One region of the Paenibacillus apii genome, then DNA from elsewhere that is predicted to be linked to it. Evidence: riboswitches for the same ligand, from Rfam matches in the RefSeq annotation. Region 1 holds a riboswitch; the other holds the start of a gene.

The links. Region 1 has a riboswitch for S-adenosylmethionine ahead of G5B47_RS20515 (methionine ABC transporter ATP-binding protein). Riboswitches for the same ligand answer to the same signal wherever they lie in the genome.
Region 2: linked by a shared signal. The riboswitch ahead of metA (homoserine O-acetyltransferase MetA) and the one ahead of G5B47_RS20515 (methionine ABC transporter ATP-binding protein) in region 1 are both predicted to bind S-adenosylmethionine.

Annotation. Positions count from the first base shown of each region.
Region 1 is NZ_JAAKGU010000011.1:158,891-168,913, forward strand. It holds gene G5B47_RS20505 (UbiD family decarboxylase) at 1-907, shown strand, start outside; gene G5B47_RS20510 (Cthe_2314 family HEPN domain-containing protein) at 945-1,679, shown strand; SAM riboswitch class I at 1,746-1,890, shown strand; gene G5B47_RS20515 (methionine ABC transporter ATP-binding protein) at 2,001-3,017, shown strand; gene G5B47_RS20520 (methionine ABC transporter permease) at 3,017-3,685, shown strand; gene G5B47_RS20525 (MetQ/NlpA family ABC transporter substrate-binding protein) at 3,838-4,704, shown strand; gene G5B47_RS20530 (NifU family protein) at 4,917-5,165, opposite strand; gene G5B47_RS20535 (YuzB family protein) at 5,248-5,502, shown strand; gene G5B47_RS20540 (NAD(P)/FAD-dependent oxidoreductase) at 5,510-6,571, opposite strand; gene mqnE (aminofutalosine synthase MqnE) at 6,609-7,715, opposite strand; gene G5B47_RS20550 (HesB/IscA family protein) at 8,103-8,462, shown strand; gene G5B47_RS20555 (restriction endonuclease) at 8,829-9,476, shown strand; gene G5B47_RS20560 (hypothetical protein) at 9,596-9,793, shown strand; gene G5B47_RS20565 (hypothetical protein) at 9,790-10,023, shown strand, end outside.
Region 2 is NZ_JAAKGU010000004.1:224,065-234,087, forward strand. It holds gene G5B47_RS11255 (ROK family protein) at 153-1,034, shown strand; gene G5B47_RS11260 (HRDC domain-containing protein) at 1,280-2,308, shown strand; gene corA (magnesium/cobalt transporter CorA) at 2,395-3,330, opposite strand; gene G5B47_RS11270 (hypothetical protein) at 3,375-3,569, shown strand; SAM riboswitch class I at 3,799-3,926, shown strand; gene metA (homoserine O-acetyltransferase MetA) at 4,043-4,960, shown strand; gene G5B47_RS11280 (aminotransferase class I/II-fold pyridoxal phosphate-dependent enzyme) at 5,098-6,282, shown strand; gene mqnC (cyclic dehypoxanthinyl futalosine synthase) at 6,637-7,773, shown strand; gene G5B47_RS11290 (transcriptional regulator) at 7,952-8,131, opposite strand; gene G5B47_RS11295 (SPFH domain-containing protein) at 8,322-9,164, shown strand; gene G5B47_RS11300 (hypothetical protein) at 9,177-9,353, shown strand; gene thrS (threonine--tRNA ligase) at 9,844-10,023, shown strand, end outside.

The DNA of each region.
Region 1 (10,023 bases):
TGACTTCCCGGTGATGAACGTGCAGCGCATGTGGCACCGCAAGGACGCCATTTATCCGGCGACCATTGTCGGCAAGCCAAGGCAGGAGGATTACTACCTCGGCGATTTCCTCCAGCGGCTGCTGTCTCCGGCTTATCCGCTCGTCATGCCGTCCGTCCGCTCCCTGTGGGCGTACTCGGAATCGGGCTCCCATACGCTGGCGTCCGCCGTCGTACGGGAGAGCTATTCCCGCGAAGCGCTCGTTTCGGCGTTCCGCATCCTGGGCGAGGGGCAGCTGTCCCTCACCAAATTCCTGATTCTGACGAACGAGCCCGTGGATCTGGCCGATTTCCCGAAGCTGCTGGAAACGGTGCTGGAGCGGTTCAATCCGGCGGTCGACTTGTTTATTTTCAACAAAACCTCGCATGATACGCTCGATTACACCGGACAGCGAATGAATCACGGCAGCAAAGGCGTCCTGATGGGCATCGGCAGCAAGGTACGCGAGCTTCCGCGAAGCTACGAGGAGGGCAACCTTCCGGGCATTCACTCGGCGCTGCCTTACTGCGGCGGCTGCCTTGTTGTTTCAGGCCCGTCCTATACGGAGGACCCGGAGCTGCCGCAGCGCCTCGTAGGCGCGCTTCGGGAGAAGAACACCTCCTGGCCGCTCGTTATTCTGGTCGACAATGCCGCCGAAACGGTGAAGACGCAAACCTCGTTCCTATGGACGGTATTCACCCGCTTCAATCCGGCGACCGATATTTTTGCCGAAGCCTCGGTTAAAAATCATCACATCGCCTACGAACTTCCGGTCGTCATTGACGCCCGCATGAAGCCGGGGTACCCGGACGAGCTGTTCCCGCGCGAGGATATCGTGGAATTGGTCGACCGCAACTGGAAGAACTATTTCCCTAAACAAGCTTTTTAATGATACATCCCGTGCCGAATGCACAAGGAGGACGGATATGCTGCGGATATTACTGGGGGAGCCTCCCCGTGAAAATACCGGCGTGCTGGCGGATGCCATGGACAAAATGGCGGAAATGGCGTCCATGCTGCGCTCGGAAATGAATGACAACGAGGATCGGGACCATGAGTACCGGAAGCTGGAAATCTGGATTCGCGGGCTGATCTCCTCGCTGGATGAGCTTGAGCAGAGCTTGTTCGCCGCTTGCTTTTTCCGCAAATCGGTGAAGGCGGGCTATATGGACGATATGTCCGTCAGCGAACAGGGGGATTACGCGCGCTATGTCTATTTTTACAAAAACGGCTTCATCCGCGTCTTCTCCCTGCTCGACAAGCTGGGAACGGTGCTGAACACCCTGTACGACCTGAATACGGTCCGGGTTAAAGCGCATTTTTCCTACTTTACCGTGCTCCGGCGGTTTCGTTCCACTAAGAAGCATAGAGAATTGTCGGGCCGGCTGGATGAGATCAAGGAATCGTACCGCGATCCGATGCAGAAGCTGCGAAATCGCCGCAACGCCGAGATTCATTATATGAACTCCGAAATGCAGGATGACTTGTGGCAGCGGCATCAGGGTCTGCACGACAAAATCCGGCTTGAGGATCTCGACGAGAATCTGGAGGATTTACGTCAGGGGATGGAAATGGTATGCAAAACCTTGGTCGAAGTCTTCACGTACAGCAACGAGCTGCTCGGCAAGAGTCTGGAAAAATCAAGAGATAGTAAACGATAACCTTTAAAAAATCTTTGACAAAGCATGTAAAAGATTTTATACTAAGGCATGAAAATTTCATATCCAATCTTATCGAGAGTGGCGGAGGGACAGGCCCGATGAAGCCCGGCAACCGATTGATGCGCGGCGTACGCATACGCCCTGAGCATCAGTGTCATGGTGCTAATTCCTACATAGCTGTGGCAGATTCACGGCTTTGTGCAGATGAGAAGGCATGGTCTTTTACAGTTAAGAGAGCCTCCCGCGGTCTGCATGGATTGTCGGGGGGCTTTTTGGATAGATTTTTGATTTGTGGTTTATGGGGCATGGGGAGGATAGAAAGTGATAGAGTTAAAAGGCTTGACCAAAGTGTACGGAAAAGGCGGCACTGCCGCCACTGCGCTCTCGGGCGTAAATCTTCACATTGAAAAAGGAGAAATCTTCGGCGTAATCGGCCACTCTGGTGCGGGCAAAAGCACCCTGATCCGCTGCATCAATCTGCTGGAGCGTCCGACGAAAGGCGAAGTGTGGGTCGACGGCACGGAGCTGACCCGGCTTGGCAAAAGCCAGCTGCAGGAGCGCCGGAGGAAGATCGGCATGATTTATCAGCATTTCAACCTGCTCTCGTCGGCGACGGTTTATGACAATATCGCCTTTCCACTCCGGCTGGTGCACACACCAAAGGCCGAGGTCGACCGGAAGGTGAATGAGCTTCTCGCACTTGTGGGCCTCACCGAACACCGGAGCAAATACCCGGCTCAGCTGTCGGGCGGGCAGAAGCAGCGGGTCGGCATCGCCCGGGCGCTGGCCAGCGATCCGGACGTGCTGCTGTGCGACGAGGCCACCTCGGCGCTTGATCCGCAGACGACCGATTCGATCCTTAGGCTGCTGCTTCACATCAACAAGCAGTTCAATCTGACCATTGTGCTGATTACGCATGAAATGCATGTCATCCAGAGCATTTGCGACCGGGTGGCCGTGATTCACGGCGGGGGCATTGTCGAGCAGGGGCGGGTGGCCGATGTGTTCCTGAAGCCAAGGCATGGGGTGACGAAGGAGTTCATCCAAAGCGAAGCCCATGACGACAGTCCGCTCCTTGCGGCGCTGCAGGCTCCGCATCCCGACGGGACGACGGCGGTCAAGATTACGTTCCTTGGGGAAAAGACGTACGAATCAACACTGTCGCGCGTAGCCAGCGGTACTGGAGTGAACTTCGCTATCCTGCAAGGAACCATCTCCACCATTAAAGACATTCCGTACGGCCAGCTCGTTGTCCGCTTCGAAGGAGACGCCACAGCCATCGGCAGAACAATTTCCGAGCTGACCGCGCAGGGACTTGATGTGGAGGTGCTGTCATGATATTCGGTCTTGATTTTTCAGCTGTTGACTGGGATGAGATGATTACCGGTACGGTGGATACCTTGAAAATGCTGGGCAGTTCCGCGATTTTTACAATAATCCTTGGTTTACCGCTCGGAATTGTGTTATATTTATGGGGGAGATCACAGCTTCCTTTTGTAAAAGGCTTATACGCGGTTATTTCCTTCATTGTTAATATTCTGCGCTCGGTGCCGTTTATTATTCTCGTAATTGCGCTGATCCCGTTCAGCCGGGCCGTGGTCGGTACGTCCATCGGGGTTCTGGGAACCATACCGCCGCTTGTCATCGGAGCCGCGCCGTTCTTTGCCCGTCTGGTGGAAACGTCGCTGCGCGAGGTGGACCGTGGCGTGATTGAAGCCGCGCAGGGAATGGGAGCTTCGACAACCCAGATCGTGATGCGCGTGCTGCTGCCGGAAGCCCGTCCTGGCCTGCTTGCGGGGATAACGATAACCGTTGTTACGCTTGTGTCGTACACAGCCATGTCAGGCATGGTCGGCGGCGGGGGACTTGGGGATTTGGCGATCCGCTACGGCTATCAGCGTTATGAGAAGGAAGTCATGATTGTCTCGATTATTCTGCTTGTTGTGCTGGTGCAGTTCCTGCAGATGGCGGGCGACCGGCTGGTAAGACATTTCACACGAAAATAAGGCCTATTTATATAAAAATACCTTATTGAGGCGAGGGCGCCTTCCGCTTCCGATGGAAGCAGAGGCTTTCGCCGAAACCGGCAGAGCTGGCGGTTGGGGAACCGTACAAGCCTCCGTTAACACACATACACTTTCAGAGGGGGATTTATCAAATGAAAAAAATGCTGTTGACCTTGCTCAGCCTGACGCTGATTACGGTGCTGGCTGCCTGCGGTGCTAACAACGGAGGAAACAAAGCCTCCAACGCTGCCGCCTCCAGTGCGCCTGCTGCCGGAGCCTCGGCTGCTCCAAGCGCAGAACCCGTTACGCTTGTTGTCGGAGCTTCTCCGATTCCGCACGCAGAAATTTTGAAGGCTATCGCACCGCAGCTTGAAGCCCAGGGCATCAAGCTTGAAATCAAGGAATTCACCGATTACGTTCAGCCGAACGTACAGCTGGCCGAAGGCCAACTGGATGCGAACTTCTTCCAGCATAAACCTTACTTGGACGACCAGAATCAAAAGAACGGCTGGAATTTGACCTCCGTCGCCGCTGTCCATGTTGAACCTTTTGGCGCTTACTCCAAAAAAATCAAATCGATCGACGAACTGAAAGACGGCGCGAAAGTAGCCATTCCGAACGATGCCACCAACGGCGGCCGCGCGCTGATTCTGCTGGCGAAGAACGGTCTGATCACGCTGAAGGACCCTAACAATATTGCGTCCACCAAATCGGATATCACGGAAAATAAAAAGAATCTCAAAATCATCGAGCTGGAAGCCGCTAACCTGCCGCGTCAGCTGGATGAAGTCGACCTGGCGCTGATCAACGCCAACTACGCGCTGGAAGCGGGACTCGTTCCGACGAAGGACGCCCTGTTCATCGAGAGCGGAGATTCTCCATATGCGAACCTGCTTGTAGCCCGTCCGGACGACAAGGAGAAAGACGCCATCAAGAAGCTGGCAGCCGCGCTGACTTCCCCGGAAGCGAAGAAATTTATTGAAGACAAGTACCAAGGCTCCATCATCCCGGCGTTCTAATTGACTGCAAGCTGAAACCAATCCCGTACTGCCCGTTTTGGGCGTGCGGGATTTTTTTCATGGAGATCACGGGTTCGGGTTCCGCTAAGAGACAAGGTTGTGGCGAAAGATTAAATTTAATATAATTGACCGATAGATTAGGCGCAAATTAGGCACAAAAAATCCCGGCGTTTGCCATAGGGCAAAGCACCGGGACGGTGTGTACGCGAAAATTAGAATACTTGAACGACTTCCTCAACACCTTCAACTTCTTCGACCAGAGCACGTTCAATTCCGGCTTTCAGCGTAATCGTGGAGCTTGGGCAGCTGCCGCAGGCACCCATCAATTTCAGTTTAACAATACCGTCCTCAACGTCGATGAGCTCAACGTCGCCGCCATCGCGCTGGAGGAACGGACGCAGTTTATCAAGAACTTCCAGCACTTCATCGTACATGCTAGTGCTTTGTGTATTCTCACTCATTTCTCAATCACTCCTTTCGTACGTATATTATAGTACAAATACTTAAAAAATAAAACGGTTAGTAAGGGCCAAGGAGATCAACATGAGACCAATTATTGAATTTTGTGTCAGCAACCTAGGACATGGCACCGAAGCGCTTAAGAATAAATTGGAACAGAATCTCGATTACGATGTCATCGAATACACCTGCCTGGGCAACTGCAGCCAATGCCGCTTCGAGCCGTTCGCGATGGTAAACGGAGAAGTCGTCGCCGCCGATTCGCCCGAAGAGCTGGAAGCCGCCATTGATTCCAAGATCAAGGAACTGGAAGCCTGGGACAATCTCGAAATCGACTAAGCGGCCTTTAGCCAAAATGACGCTTGGACATCCACAGCACGCCGCTCTTTAAGATACGGGGCACCCGGCCCATAACGGAACGGCTGCCGAGCAGGCCGAAGCCTTCGGTTTTTCCCAGGGAACCGAGCGTTCCCTTCAGCTTGATTTTATGCAGTCTCGGCTTCTCGTTTCGCCACAGGGCACGCAAAATCTGCCCGATCTGCTCGCCCTGGGCGCCCGCCGCCTGAGCGCTGGGCGCATACGGCAGGCTGGCGCAGTCGCCGATCACATAGACTTCCGGATACTCCGGGATGTTATAGTATTGGCCGAGAAGCACTCTTCCGCCGCGGTCTTTGGCCACATTGAGGTTTTGTACAACTTGGACAGGCTGAATACCGCCGGTCCAGACCGTAACGTCGGAAGCGATTGCCTGTGAGCCGTTGAAGACCGCATCCTTCTCAATGTGGGAGACCGAAATCCGGCTGAGCGTCTGCACCTGATGCTCGCTGAACCATTCCTCGACGTACTCGGACAGCTTGGCCGGAAAAGCGGACAGCACACGATCACCCCGGTCGAGAATGGAGATGTTCAGATCAGGCCGGCTTTCGCGCAGCTCGGCGGCAAGCTCGACGCCGCTCAGGCCGCCGCCCACAATGTTGACGGTGCCGTAGGGCTTCACATCGCTCAGGCGGCGGTAGGTCTCTCTGGTGCCAGGGAGCGATTGGATGCTGCAGGTATGCTCCTCGGCGCCGGGAATGCCGTGATAATTATCGGTGCAGCCGAGGGCGATGGCCAGGATATCGTAAGGGACAGGCTCGCCGTCTGCCATAAGGACGAGCCGCCTCTCCAGATCAATGGAGCCGACTTCGCCGTACTTGATTGAGAGTCTGGGGTGAACGGGAAAGGCGATGCGAAGATTATGGTCGGAAACCGTACCGGCAGCAAGCGCATAATATTCCGTCTTGATGCCCTGGAAGGGCATTCGGTCGATCAGGACGATTTCCACGTCGTTGGGGAGTTGGTGGTTAAGCAAATCCTGGATCAGTGCGAGGCCGCCATAGCCGCCCCCGAGAACAAGCAGTTTCTTCATGCAGTGCGCCCTTCCTTTCCGCTGTGAAATGGGTTGGCTATTCGTATACCTTGATTTCGTTGTAGAAGGTATCGCGCTCAACGGGGATTTTGCCGGCGCCCTTCACGAGCCAGATCAGTTCTTCGCGTGTAAGACCTTCGGGAGTCAGTGCACCGGCGGAATGGCTGATCCGTTCCTTCAGAATCGTACCGTGCACGTCCGAAGCGCCGAAGCTCAGCGAGACCTGGGTCAGCTGCGGTCCGATATTAATGAAGTAAGCTTTGATGTGGTCGATATTGTCGATCATCAGACGGCTGATGGCGATCGTCTTGAGATCCTCGTACGCGGAGTTGCGGCGCATAATGCCGGCATTCTTGCTCTTGGGCTGCATCGACAGCGGGATGAACACCATGAAGCCGTTTGTTTCGTCCTGAAGCTCGCGGATTTGCAGCATGTGCCGGACGCGGTCCTCGTGGGACTCAATGGAGCCGTACAGCATGGTCGTATGGGTCCGCATGCCGAGCTTGTGCGCCTGCCGGTGCACCTCCAGATATTGTTCGACATTCGCTTTGTCGACGTGCATTTTTTGGCGGTATTGGTCGGACAGAATTTCCGCTCCTCCGCCTGTCAGGGTCTTAAGACCCGCAGCCTGCAAGCGTTCCAGCACTTCGCGGATGCTCAGACCGCTGATCCGGGTGAAGAAATCGATCTCCGCCGCCGTATAAGCCTTCAAGGTCACATCAGGAAAACGGTCATGCAGCGCCTGAAGCGAATCAACATAGTACTGGAAAGGAACGTTTGCGTTGTGCCCGCCCACAATATGGAACTCGCGCACGCCGGGGTGGATATGCTGCTCCACATAGGAGATCATTTCCTCGCCGGAGAGGGTATACGCGCCTTCTTCTCCCTCATCCTTGCGGAAGTTGCAGAACGCGCAGCGCGATTCGCACACATTGGTGAAGTACAGGCTCATATTTTCGATAAAATACACCTTGTTTCCGTTCTTCCGAAGGTTGGCCTCGTTTGCGAGCTGGCCGATCGTCAGGAGATCGTTACTATCATATAAATAAACGCCATCCTCCAGGGTCAATCGCTCGCCGGCATGAACCTTTTCAATAATATCCGCCATTCTGGCATCGGTGTGGGGCGTAATAAGTGTAGACATTATGATTCCTCCTAGTAAGGTTTGAGATCAGAGGCTCAGCCAGCATGGGCAAACGATAGCGAGTGCGGCCTACCAATAAGAAAACACCCCGCTGTTTCTCGCAAACGGAAAAACGACGCAGATGTTTTCAAGAACAACATATCGAAGCGGCAGCAATTTCATTTTCTATGGAGTCATAGGCCGCGCGTGACAAAATTTCGAATTTTGCATAGTGCTTTTTCCTATTATAAACCTCTCTTGAAAGGTGAGCAACCGCCCGGAACCGTTCTTGTCCCCTCATCTGCGGCTTGTGGAGCGGGGTGGAGTGAAGTATACTTTATTTTATATAGACAATAACTTTTGGCCAAGCACGGCCGATCCCATATATTTTAAAGGAGGCTGGAAACCATGATTACAATCAGCGATACGGCTGCGGAGCAGCTGAAGACCATGCGCGACTCGCAGGAGATCCCGAATATGTTCCTTCGCCTTGGCGTAACCGCTGGAGGATGCAGCGGATTTTCGTACGCGATGGGCTTTGACGACAACGAAACCGATCAGGACGTCTATATGGACGTGAAAGGCCTCAAGGTCGTTATGGAAAAAGACAGCCTGCGCCTGCTCGACGGCCTCGAAATCGACTTCGAGGAATCCGGCATGTCCGGCGGCTTCACCATCAACAACCCGAACGCCACCGCCACCTGCGGCTGCGGGCACAGCTTCAGAACGGCAACGGACGCGGGGAAGCCTAGCGAGGAGCCTTGCTGAGCGTTGGAGTGACGCGGTTTTTCTCAGCTGATCTGAACGGTAGCCGAGCCGGCATCCCGGTCCAATCGAGCGTTCGGAGCTGAGGATTTCGCCGGTGAAATGGAATGTTAACAATCCCGAAAGTCCGGCGTTAACAACTTAGGGAACGCTGTTTCAGGGTTGCGGATTACGTGCCTCCCAAGCTTGTGTTGATTTCTAAGCGCAGCTTCGGGAGGTTTTTTATGCTTAAAGTTGGGCTTGAATATGGCGAAGAGAGGCACTCCAGTAGGATTGTCTCTTTTTTGTATCATAAAACCCAATTTTGTCGATTATATCCCAAGAAAATTATGGTATCATTTTACCATTAAGCCAACGGAGGTAGTTCTATTGATCTATGCATTTATAGCGTTAATCGTTATTTTGTTTTTTGGTGTCAGCTTCTTGTTCTTCAGCATGCTTCAAAAACGAAAAAAATCTACTCAGTCTCTTGAAGAAAACTACGATTTAAAGTCGATTACGATTGCTGATATTGACAAGATGCTAGATGGTTCAGAGTTTGAAATGTACCTATACAGACTTTTTATAGAACTTGGCTACTCAGGTGTATACAAGACTGTCGGGAGTCGTGATTTTGGAGCAGACGTCGTTTTTACTGATCGAGATGGCATCAGAAATGTTGTGCAAGCAAAGCGGTATTCTGAAGGTAATTCAGTCGGCATCAGCGCTGTGCAAGAGGTCTTCTCTTGTATGAGATATTACCAGGCGAAGAAAGCCATCGTAATCGCTACTGCAAAGTTTACCGAACCCTGTGAGACATTAGCAGGAATTAACTATGTAAAGCTGCTGGATCGAGCGGACTTGATTAATATTATTGAAGCTTTTAAAAAGGATAACGTTAGAGCGGCGCAGGATCTTATTGAATCGGAGCCGAGAATGATTTTGGAATCGTGGAGTGAGGCGAGTAAGCCGGTACTGCGTGAGGTTCGGAAAGATTATAAGGCGGAGAAGTATGTGAAGAGGGTGATGGGGAAGTGATTTTGTATTTCAAGTTGCAGTTTTTCTAATGTTACTCACGACGCATTGTCCGGGAATACAAAGAACGTTATAGGAAAGTATGAAAAATAATATTATAAAAAATGAAAGGATCTAATTTGATGACACTTTTTGAATCTTATCAGTTAAAAAAAGCAAATGGTGAAGTTGTCGATTTTAATCAATTAACATTAAATGAATTAAAGCAATTACATTGGAATGAAGGTAGATTTGATTGGGAGATAGCTGAATTATTTAACGTGTCTAATCGAAAGTACAACAAAAGAGAAGGAAACTGGGGATTACAAGAAAAGAAATGATAATAGAAGATTTAATAAATAATATAGATGAAGATTATCATGAATTAAACCAAAAGGCGTTTGAACGAGTTATGATAGCTGAAAATATTGATACGATATCGAAGGCGTTAACAAACTTTGCTTTTAGATCAGGCCCTGTTGAAGATATACACTCTAATCATCAACTAACACAAACAGATATGAAGACATTAAACAATTTTATGGTGAACAGATTATCATACGTTGTAAAA
Region 2 (10,023 bases), on a different contig from region 1:
CAGCGGTCTTTCGCTCCTATTGTGTCCGAATGTTACCAGCCGGCGAATGGCAGGGATTTGCTTGTTATTCTTTTGGCGCGCAAAGTATAATAAATAGCGGATATGTGCTTATGGATTGAAAGCGCATGCAAGAGTAGAGGGGAGACAGGCCTGTGAGAGTACTAGGTGCAATTGAAGCGGGAGGAACAAAATTTGTATGCGGGATTGGGCATGAGGACGGCAGTATTATCGACCGGGTCAGCTTCCCGACGACCCGTCCGGAAGAGACGATGGCAGAGGTGTACCGCTATTTTGAAGGTAAAAATGTCGAAGCGATCGGCATAGGCTCGTTCGGGCCGATCGATCCGATTCCCGGAAGCCCGACATACGGCTATGTTACGACGACGCCCAAGCCGTATTGGGGCCAATTTAATCTGGTCGGCGCGGTCCGGGACAAAATCGACGTGCCGATCGGCTTCGATACCGATGTCAACGGCGCCGCGCTTGGTGAATACACCTGGGGCGCGGCACGGGGGCTGGACAGCTGCCTCTACATCACGGTAGGAACCGGTATCGGAGCCGGAGCCGTTGTGGGCGGCAGGTTGATCCACGGGCTGTCCCATCCGGAAATGGGACATATTTATGTCCGCCGCCATCCGGACGATGCTTTTGCGGGGACATGCCCCTACCACGGGGACTGCCTGGAGGGGCTGGCCGCAGGCCCCGCGCTTGGACAGCGCTGGCAGGTGCCGGGAGCGGAGCTCGGCCCGGATCATCCTGCTTGGGAGATTGAGGCCCATTATCTGGCCCATGCTCTGATGAGCTATGTGCTGATTCTGTCGCCGCAGAAAATTGTCATGGGCGGCGGCGTCATGAAGCAGAGCCATCTCTTCCCGCTGATCCGCGCCAAGCTTCAGGAGCTGTTGAAGGGCTACGTGCAGCATGCTTCGCTGACGGCTGATATCGACAGCTATGTGGTGCCTCCCGGTCTCGGGGACAATGCGGGTCTGGCCGGTGCGATCGGGCTGGCAGCCATGGCTCTTGCCCAGGAATAATAGACTTTCTTGATCCGGCTCTGATCCGTCTTTTGAGCAAAAGGGATTGACTGTTCGGAAATATATGGTATTGTATGAATTAACAGTATAGCCGTTCGGGAGGAAGCGCCTCTTTCACGTTACCGTGGGAGAGGCGCTTTTTTGTGTTCGACCGAGGGGCTTCCGCCTGGAAGCCGAAGACACGCGCCTTTACGGCGCGGAATTCCGAATACTGACCATTAAAAAAGTAAAGGCAGGGAAGCAAAATGCAAATCGTATTCATGAACCGGTTATCCAAACAATCGGGGGATTCCGCCGGGGAATTCGCCCAGCTGTGGATTGGCGAGGAGGAGGGGAATTGGCGCCTGGGCTGGCGCGAATTCGGCGAAAATCAGGAAAGCGCCGATTCTTTATGGTATGAGGGAACCTCCTGGAACGAAATGCTCGGTGTGTACAGGCATGAGCTGGCGGTCAAAATGGGGGAGGGCTACCGGCCGCTTATTGACGGTGTCTTCCACGAAGAAGAGAGCCCGACAGGACGGAATCAGGAGCAGCTGAAGCTTCAGTATTACAGCGAGCAGCATGCAAATGAGTCCGTGTACGAAGAATTATGCGCATGGCGGCGCCGGAAAGCCGCTTCAGAACGCAAAGCGCCCTATTTGCTCGCAAGCAATCGCCTGCTGCGTTTATTGGGCACCTTCCTCCCCAAGACCGAGGAAGAGCTTCTGCAAATTCCAGGTGTGGGAGAGACCAAGGCCGCGCAGTACGGCCTGGAGATACTGGCCATTACCTCTGCGGCGGAGCGCAGCCATTCTTTTCCGCTGAGCTGGGTCGGCGCCGAGGTTGATGAGGAGTCCTTCACCTCCTGGCTGTACAAGCAGAAGGAGATCAAATACAAGAAGCAGCTGGAGCGCCTGCGCCTGCGGCGTGTGCTCCTTGAGGGCATTGCGGACGGCTGCGGGATTGAGGAGCTCAAAGAGCGAAGCGCCTCTTCGCGAAGAGAGATTCTGGAAGCCATCGAGGAGCTCGAGAAGGACGGCTATATTGTCGATTCGCTGATCGACAGGGAACTGGCAAGCATGTCCGGCGCGGAGCAGGAAGCGGTTTGGAATGCTTACCAAGAGCTTGGGGATACGCTCCTGAAGCCGGTGCTGCATAAAGTCTACGGCGAAGAGATCACGTCCGCGGGCAGCCTGGATCTGTATTACGAGCGCCTGCGGCTGATACGGCTCCGATTCCGCAGGGAGAACGAGGGCACGCAAGGACTTGCGGCTCACCCGCAGGAGCAGGCATAAGCCCGCTCAAGCCAAAAGAAGGCCTCCCGGCGCCCGGAGGCGTTAGGGAGACCTTCTCTATATAACGGAAATTGCGGGCCGGCTGTTCACAGCCACTCTTTTTTGCGGAACACGTACAGCATCCCGCATCCCAGCGTTACCATAACGCCGATGACGCCATAGTAACCGTATTTTGTATGAATTTCGGGAATGTTGTCAAAGTTCATCCCATAGATACCCGTGATCACGGTCAGCGGCATGAATATGGTCGTAATCGCCGTAAACACCCGCATGATTTCATTGGCGCGGTTGGCGATACTGGACTGATAAGCTTCTCGTAAGTTGCCCATCAGATCGCGGTACGTTTCGAATGTCTCGGAAATTTTGACCGCGTTTTCGTAGATGTCGCTGAAATATTTCTGCAGCTGGTCGTCGATCAGCCGGAGATCTTTTTTGTTCAGGGTGTTGACGACTTCCTTCTGCGGGCCAAGCATTTTCTTCAGCCACAGAATTTCGCCCCGCAGACCGATAATCTCGCTCAGGTGCGATTTCTTGGTATGCATCAGTATATCTTCTTCCAGCTTCTCGATCTTGACTTCGATCCGGTCGCCGACGGCGAAATAATTGTCCACGACAAGGTCTACCAGAAGGTAAAGGAAGCGGTCCGGGGTACTGACCTCCTGCTCCCACAAAACGGGCTTCAGGGTGCGCAGCTCGTGAATTTTCTGCTTCGTGACGGTAATAATATAATGCCGCCCGAGAAAAACGTTAAGGGCCCGGAGGAAGATTTCCTCGTCATCAAAACGGATGCTGTTAACTACAATAAAATAATGGCTCTCGTAAATTTCAATTTTGGGACGCTGTTCCTCATCGCTGAGACAGTCCTCCACTGCCAGATCATGAAGATTAAATACAGGCTGCAGCAGCGCCAAATCCTCCACGTCTGCATCAATCCAATAGAACCCTTCCGCCGGAGGGGCGAGGGTCAGGTCAATATCGTCAATAGGCGTAAAGATGCCTGCGTTAACCAGCCGGATTTTCATCTGATTCACTCCTTCTCTCCCTAGCTTGCCCAGGGAATATGCTTATGAAAGCACAGGAAAACAAATCAGCTTGGCCGGCTGTTTGTGACGATAGGGGCCGCTTATTTTCCGAAGGCATGAAGAAGAAGTGCTCCCGCCGCCGGCAAGCTGATGTTAATCCTGTACGGTTGTTCCTGATCAGCGCTGTGCTGGGTACTCGGGTCGCCTTCCATTCTTCTTCTCACCTCTTTATTCATTAAATTAGGTTTTGGGTTTACCTCTCGCAAAGCGCCTGCCATAGGCTCGGAAGCCAAGGCTTCGCTTATGAGCGATCTTCGGAAAACACTTGTCTAGTATAACGCCGGGTATGGGCTCTTTCAAGCTAAATTGTTGTCATAATCGGGACTCTATAAATAGTGTATGGACTTGACGAAAGTTAGGTTCATTGATTATAGTGATCTATAAGAATTTAAAATTGAATATGACCAAATCTTATCAAGAGCAGGTGGAGGGACTGGCCCAATGAAACCCGGCAACCGGCGTATGACGCACGGTGCTAATTCTTGCAGAGACGCGTAGGTATAATGATCTGCGGCGCGTTGTCTGACAGATGAGAGAGTATCATATGTGTATAAATATGACCTTTCTCGTGCTGCGGGAAAGGTTTTTATTTGTTCTATTTTAACTTAGACCGCGGTCTGCGGTTTGCACTTTAATGAAGGAGTGAGACACAATGCCAATCAAGATTCCCGACAGTTTGCCCGCCAAGGAGGTGCTTTCAGGGGAAAATATTTTCGTAATGGATGAAAGCCAGGCCTTTCACCAGGATATCCGCCCTCTCCGAATCGCTATTCTGAACTTGATGCCTACAAAAGAAACCACGGAAACGCAGCTGCTGCGTCTGGTAGGCAACTCGCCGCTTCAGGTTGATGTCACGCTGCTTCATCCGAGCTCCCATACGTCGAAGAATACATCCGCGGAGCATCTCAAGAGCTTCTACAAGACCTTTGACGAAATCAGCCACCGCCGGCTGGACGGCATGATTGTGACCGGCGCTCCGGTGGAGCAGATGGACTTCGAGGACGTGAATTACTGGGATGAGATGAAAAAGATTTTTGAGTGGAGCAAGGACAACGTCACTTCGACGATGCATATATGCTGGGCGGCGCAGGCTGGTTTGTACTATCACTACGGGGTTCGTAAAGTCGGGCTGTCCGAGAAGTGCTTCGGCGTATTCCCGCACTGCACTACTGCGCCGAATACGAAGCTGCTTAGGGGCTTTGACGAGCTGTTCTATGTGCCTCACTCCCGTCATACGGACATTTCCCGCGAGGATGTCGAGAATACGCCGGATTTGCAGATATTGGCGGAATCGGAGGAGGCCGGCGTTTATCTCGTCGCCACTCAGGACGGCCGGCAGATTTTTGTAACGGGTCATTCCGAGTACGATCCGTTCTCCCTGAAATGGGAGTATGAGCGCGATATCGCCAAGGGGATGGACGTCGCGCTGCCGAAGCATTACTACCCGAATGATGATCCGGGCCGAACACCGCCGGCTGTATGGCGCGCCCATGCGAATCTGCTGTTCTCCAACTGGCTTAACTATTACGTCTACCAGGAAACGCCATACGATATCGGACCTACGATATGATTGCCTTCCGGATTGGACAAGCTTAACTTTGAAGGCCGGGATGTTGCCGGCAACAGATCCGCAGATATAACGGAAGCCGAAAGGCTCCGTCAGCAAATAGGGAGGCAAATCCCGCACTAACTTTCTGGAGGTAAATCATGAACGACAAACTCAGGATTGAAAGCAGGCTGGCCCAAATCGGCTCTCAGGAGGACCCGGCGACGGGCGCAGTGAATTACCCGATCTACCAATCGACCGCATTCCGTCATCCCCGGCTGGGACAAAGCACAGGCTTTGATTACATTCGCACCAAAAACCCTACCCGTTCCGTGCTGGAGCGCGCGGCAGCCGAGCTGGAATCCGGTGACGCGGGCTTTGCCTGCAGCTCCGGGATGGCCGCGCTGCAGACCATTTTCGCCCTGTTCGCGCAGGGGGATCACCTGATCGTTTCGCTGGACTTGTACGGCGGCACTTACCGGATGCTGGAGCGGATTATGTCCAAGTTCGGCGTCACCGCTTCCTATGTGGATACGAACGATCTTGACGCTCTGGAATCGGCCCGCAGAGAGAACACGAAGGCTGTCTTTATTGAGACACCGACCAATCCGCTGATGATGATCACCGATATTCAGGCCGTGTGTACGTGGGCCCGCCGTCACGACATGCTTACGATCGTGGATAATACGCTGCTGACGCCGTATTTCCAGCGGCCGCTGGAGCTGGGCGCCGACATCATCATCCACAGCGCGACCAAATATTTGGGCGGGCATAACGACGTGCTGGCAGGCCTGATTGTGACGAAGGGCAAGGAACTGTCCGAAGAGATGGCGATACTCCATAATTCAATCGGAGCCGTCCTGAGTCCAAGCGACAGCTATCAGCTGATGAGGGGCATGAAGACGCTGGCGCTGCGCATGGAACGCCATGAGAGCAACTCGCTGACGATTGCCCAGCATCTGCAGGGGCATCCGGCGATTGCGGAGGTCTTCCATCCGGGCCTTACGGGTCATCCCGGATTTGACATTCAGCAGCGGCAGTCTAGCGGCAACACCGGCATTTTCTCCTTCAAGGTGAAGGATGCAAAATATGTGGAGCCCCTCCTGCGCCATGTCAAGCTGATCGCGTTCGCGGAAAGCCTTGGCGGCGTCGAGTCACTGATGACCTACCCGGCGGTGCAGACCCATGCCGACATCCCGGTCGAAATCCGCGATGCGGTCGGCGTCGACGACCGGCTGCTGCGTTTCTCGGTCGGCATCGAGCATGTCGACGATCTGATCGCCGACCTGAATCAGGCGCTGGAGGCCGCGCGGGCAGAGCTTGAAGCGAATAACGTCCAAGCTTAGGAGGTTGATATAAGAAAGGCGGATTTGCCGAAGTTGCCAGGGGGCATGCCCCCTTTAGTGCTGGCAAGCAATAAGAGAACGGAGAGACATGAATAGAGACGGCGCCGCCCCAGGGAGGCGGGCCGTCTTTTTTGTTTGATTGATGAAACTTTTTCACGAATCCCCTCGAAATTTCCAACAATAATGCGAATTATGAGCGTATTTTATCGTTTTTTTTGCAGCTAACAGGGTATGAAAAGAAAAAAGACGTTTTTCAAGCACAGCGGATTATGTTACGATGAATGAACGAATATATTCCTTTGTCATATAAATTTTATGGATTGATTAGGATGGTTGTAAAAGGAGGCTGCGACAATGGGTACGATTGATCGCATTTTGGATAAAGCGCTCCAGGGTGAACGCCTTGGGCTTGAAGATACGGTAAGACTGTTTGAGAGCAACGAAATCGAGAAAATGGGCGCCGCGGCGGATGTGATTATGAAAAGATGGCACCCCGAGCCGATCACGACGTTCGTTATTGGCCGCAACATTAACTATACGAATATATGCGATGTGTACTGCCGTTTTTGCGCATTCTACCGCAGACCCGGTTCGGATGAGGGCTATGTTCTGCCGGATGAGACGATTTTCGAGAAAATCAGGGAGACCCAGGCCGTCGACGGAACCGAGATTCTGATGCAGGGCGGCACGAATCCCGATCTGCCGTTTGATTATTATACGAACCTGCTGCGGAACATCAAGGAACGTTTCCCCGGCATCACGATGCATTCCTTCTCCCCTGCGGAAATCATGAAAATGAAGGAGCTATCGGGATTGTCTCTGGAAGAGACGCTTCGCCAGATTCATGCAGCCGGTCTGGACTCGCTTCCAGGAGGCGGCGCGGAAATTCTGGACGACCGCACGCGGCGCAAGATCAGCCGGCTCAAGGGCTCGTGGCATGACTGGATGGACGTGATGCGGACGGCGCACCGGATCGGTATGAATACGACGGCGACGATGGTCATCGGTCTAGGCGAGAGCATGGAGGAACGCGCGCTGCATCTTCTCCGGGTGCGTGAAGCCCAGGACGAGTGTATTGGGCATAATTACAACACGGAAGGGTTCCTCGCCTTTATCTCCTGGACGTTCCAGCCGGATAATACCAACCTGAAGCTGGAAAGACAGACGCCCGAGGAATACCTCAAGACCGTTGCGATCAGCCGGCTTGTGCTGGACAACATCAAGAATTTCCAATCCTCCTGGGTCACAATGGGACCGGAGGTAGGCAAGCTGTCGCTGCAGTACGGCTGCAACGATTTCGGCAGCACGATGATCGAGGAGAATGTCGTGTCTTCCGCGGGTGCCACATACAAGGTCAACATCGAATCGATTCTGCAAATTATCCGCGAGGCGGGCAAAATACCGGCGCAGCGCAACACGCAGTACGATATTCTGAGAGTGTTCGACGACGTTTCTTCAGGAGTACGGCGTGATTTTGTAATGCAGAATTAAATAGGGCAAGCTTAAGAGCCCGAGGCCGCTAAGGCTTCGGGCTCTTTATGCTGCGCGCGAAAGCTGGAGCCGGGTAAGGCGTGAAGGCTCCGGCGCATCAGCCGGACAGGGCAGCTTTCGTTCATGAGCCGCAAAGGCTGACTTATCCGGTCCGATAGGACTGTATCTGAACTGGAGTCTATTCGGCGGCTTCCCATTTGCAGCGGATGGGGGAGACGATCGCTTTTTCCTTTTTAAGCTCGTTGAATGCCTTGTCAATCTCCTTACGGTCCAGACCGGACAGCTTCTCTACCTCGCCTGCGCTTACCGGCTTGCCTGCAGATTTAATTGTTTCCAGCACCTGCTCCTTAACGCTCATTCTTCATTCACCTCCCCGTTTGTAGTCGCTTAATCCACAGCTTGTCTATCAAATTTATAGTAATGGAAAAACCGGCTGCACATCTGTGACCTTTTTCTGAAGTGCGATACGCCTGAAAATATAGATTTACAACAATATCCAAAAGTGATATCATATAAATATCAAATACATATCCTTTTGGAGGTGCCTCATGAAAGAGAAAATACTTCAGCCCGTCAGCGGTTTCTGGATTATTGCTTTAATCGTTGTTTTTGCGGCCGGGGGAGTTTATGGTGCCAATCAGGGCTACGATGCTGCGGCTGCCATTTTGTTTGTGCTGGCGGCGGTTCTGATGACAAGTATCACGGTAGTTCAGCCCAACAAGTCAGTCGTGGTCACTTTCTTCGGCCAATACGTCGGGACGATTTCGGAAAGCGGCCTGTGGGCCGTCATTCCGTTTAGCGTGCGCAAGACCGTCTCCCTGAGGGTCCGCAATTTCAACAGCGTCAAGCTGAAGGTCAACGATGTCGAGGGCAATCCGATCGAAATCGCAGCCGTTGTCGTGTTCAAGGTCATCAACTCGGCCAAAGCGCTCTTCGATGTGGACAAATACATGGAATTTGTTGAAATCCAGAGTGAGACTGCGCTGCGTCACGTAGCCAGCAAGTATCCGTACGACAGCTTCAGCGGAACCGGTATGTCCCTGCGAGCCAACGCCGACGAAATTGCGAAGGAATTGGCCGGCGAGCTCCAGGACCGGCTGTCTCTGTCCGGGGTTGAAGTGCTGGAGGCTCGCCTGACGCATCTGGCCTATTCCACCGAAATCGCAAGCACTATGCTTCAGCGTCAGCAGGCGTCCGCCGTTTTGTCGGCCCGGCAGATTATTGTAGAAGGCGCGGTCGGCATGGTGGATATGGCGATCAAGCAGCTGAAGGAGAGCGGCGTGGTGGAGCTGGACGAAGAACGGAAGGCCGCGATGATCAACAATCTGATGGTGGCCATCGTGTCCGAGCGCGGAGCGAGTCCGGTCATCAACGCCGGCTCGCTGTATTAAGGCGGTCCAATCATGGCGGCCAAGAAGAACTTTCCGCTGCGGATCGATCCCGCGCTGTACGAAGCGCTGGAGCGCTGGGCGGGGGAGGAGTTCCGCAGTGTGAACGGGCATATCGAGTTTTTGCTGCGGGAAAGCCTGAGACGCGCCGGCCGCTTGCCGGATCGAAAGACAGGCGAAGATCGGCCCTGAACGGCTCTTGGGCGTTCAATGCTTGAGCTTACAGGGTTGACGAAAGCGGCCGCCGGAATTATAATTACACATTATTCACGCGAACAGCATTGACAAAGACATGAATCGACTTTCTGGACCGTACAGAGAGAGGAAACACCTGGGCTGTAATTTCCTCCGGAATCCGGTATTCGGTTTACCCCTTTGTAGCTGCGGTTATGAACTTTCCGCGCTGGACGGATTCTTGATCCGTTAAGCACCGGAAACAGTAAGAACCGCCGGTTCATGGCCGTTATTCCCATGCTGAACAAGGATTCTGCCGTCGCCCGTTCTTTTTTGAAGTCCGGGGATATGAAGCAGAATTGAATTTGGGTGGAACCACGGGTATAACACTCGTCCCTGCGCGGGACGGGTGTTTTTTGTATGCGTGGATATGTCCGTTCCGCAAGACCGGAATGCGGCTGACGGCCGCTGGTATTAGTTTACTTGACTACCCGAGGAGGAAATGACAATGGCAGTAAGCATCAAATTGCCGGACGGCTCGGTCCGGGAATACGCAGAAGGCAGCAGCATCGAAGATGTAGCGTCTTCCATCAGCAGCGGGCTGCGCAAGAACGCCGCCGCCGGCAAGCTGAACGGGGTAATCGTCGATTTGTCCGCCAAGCTTGGCGACGGAGATCTGGTGGAGATC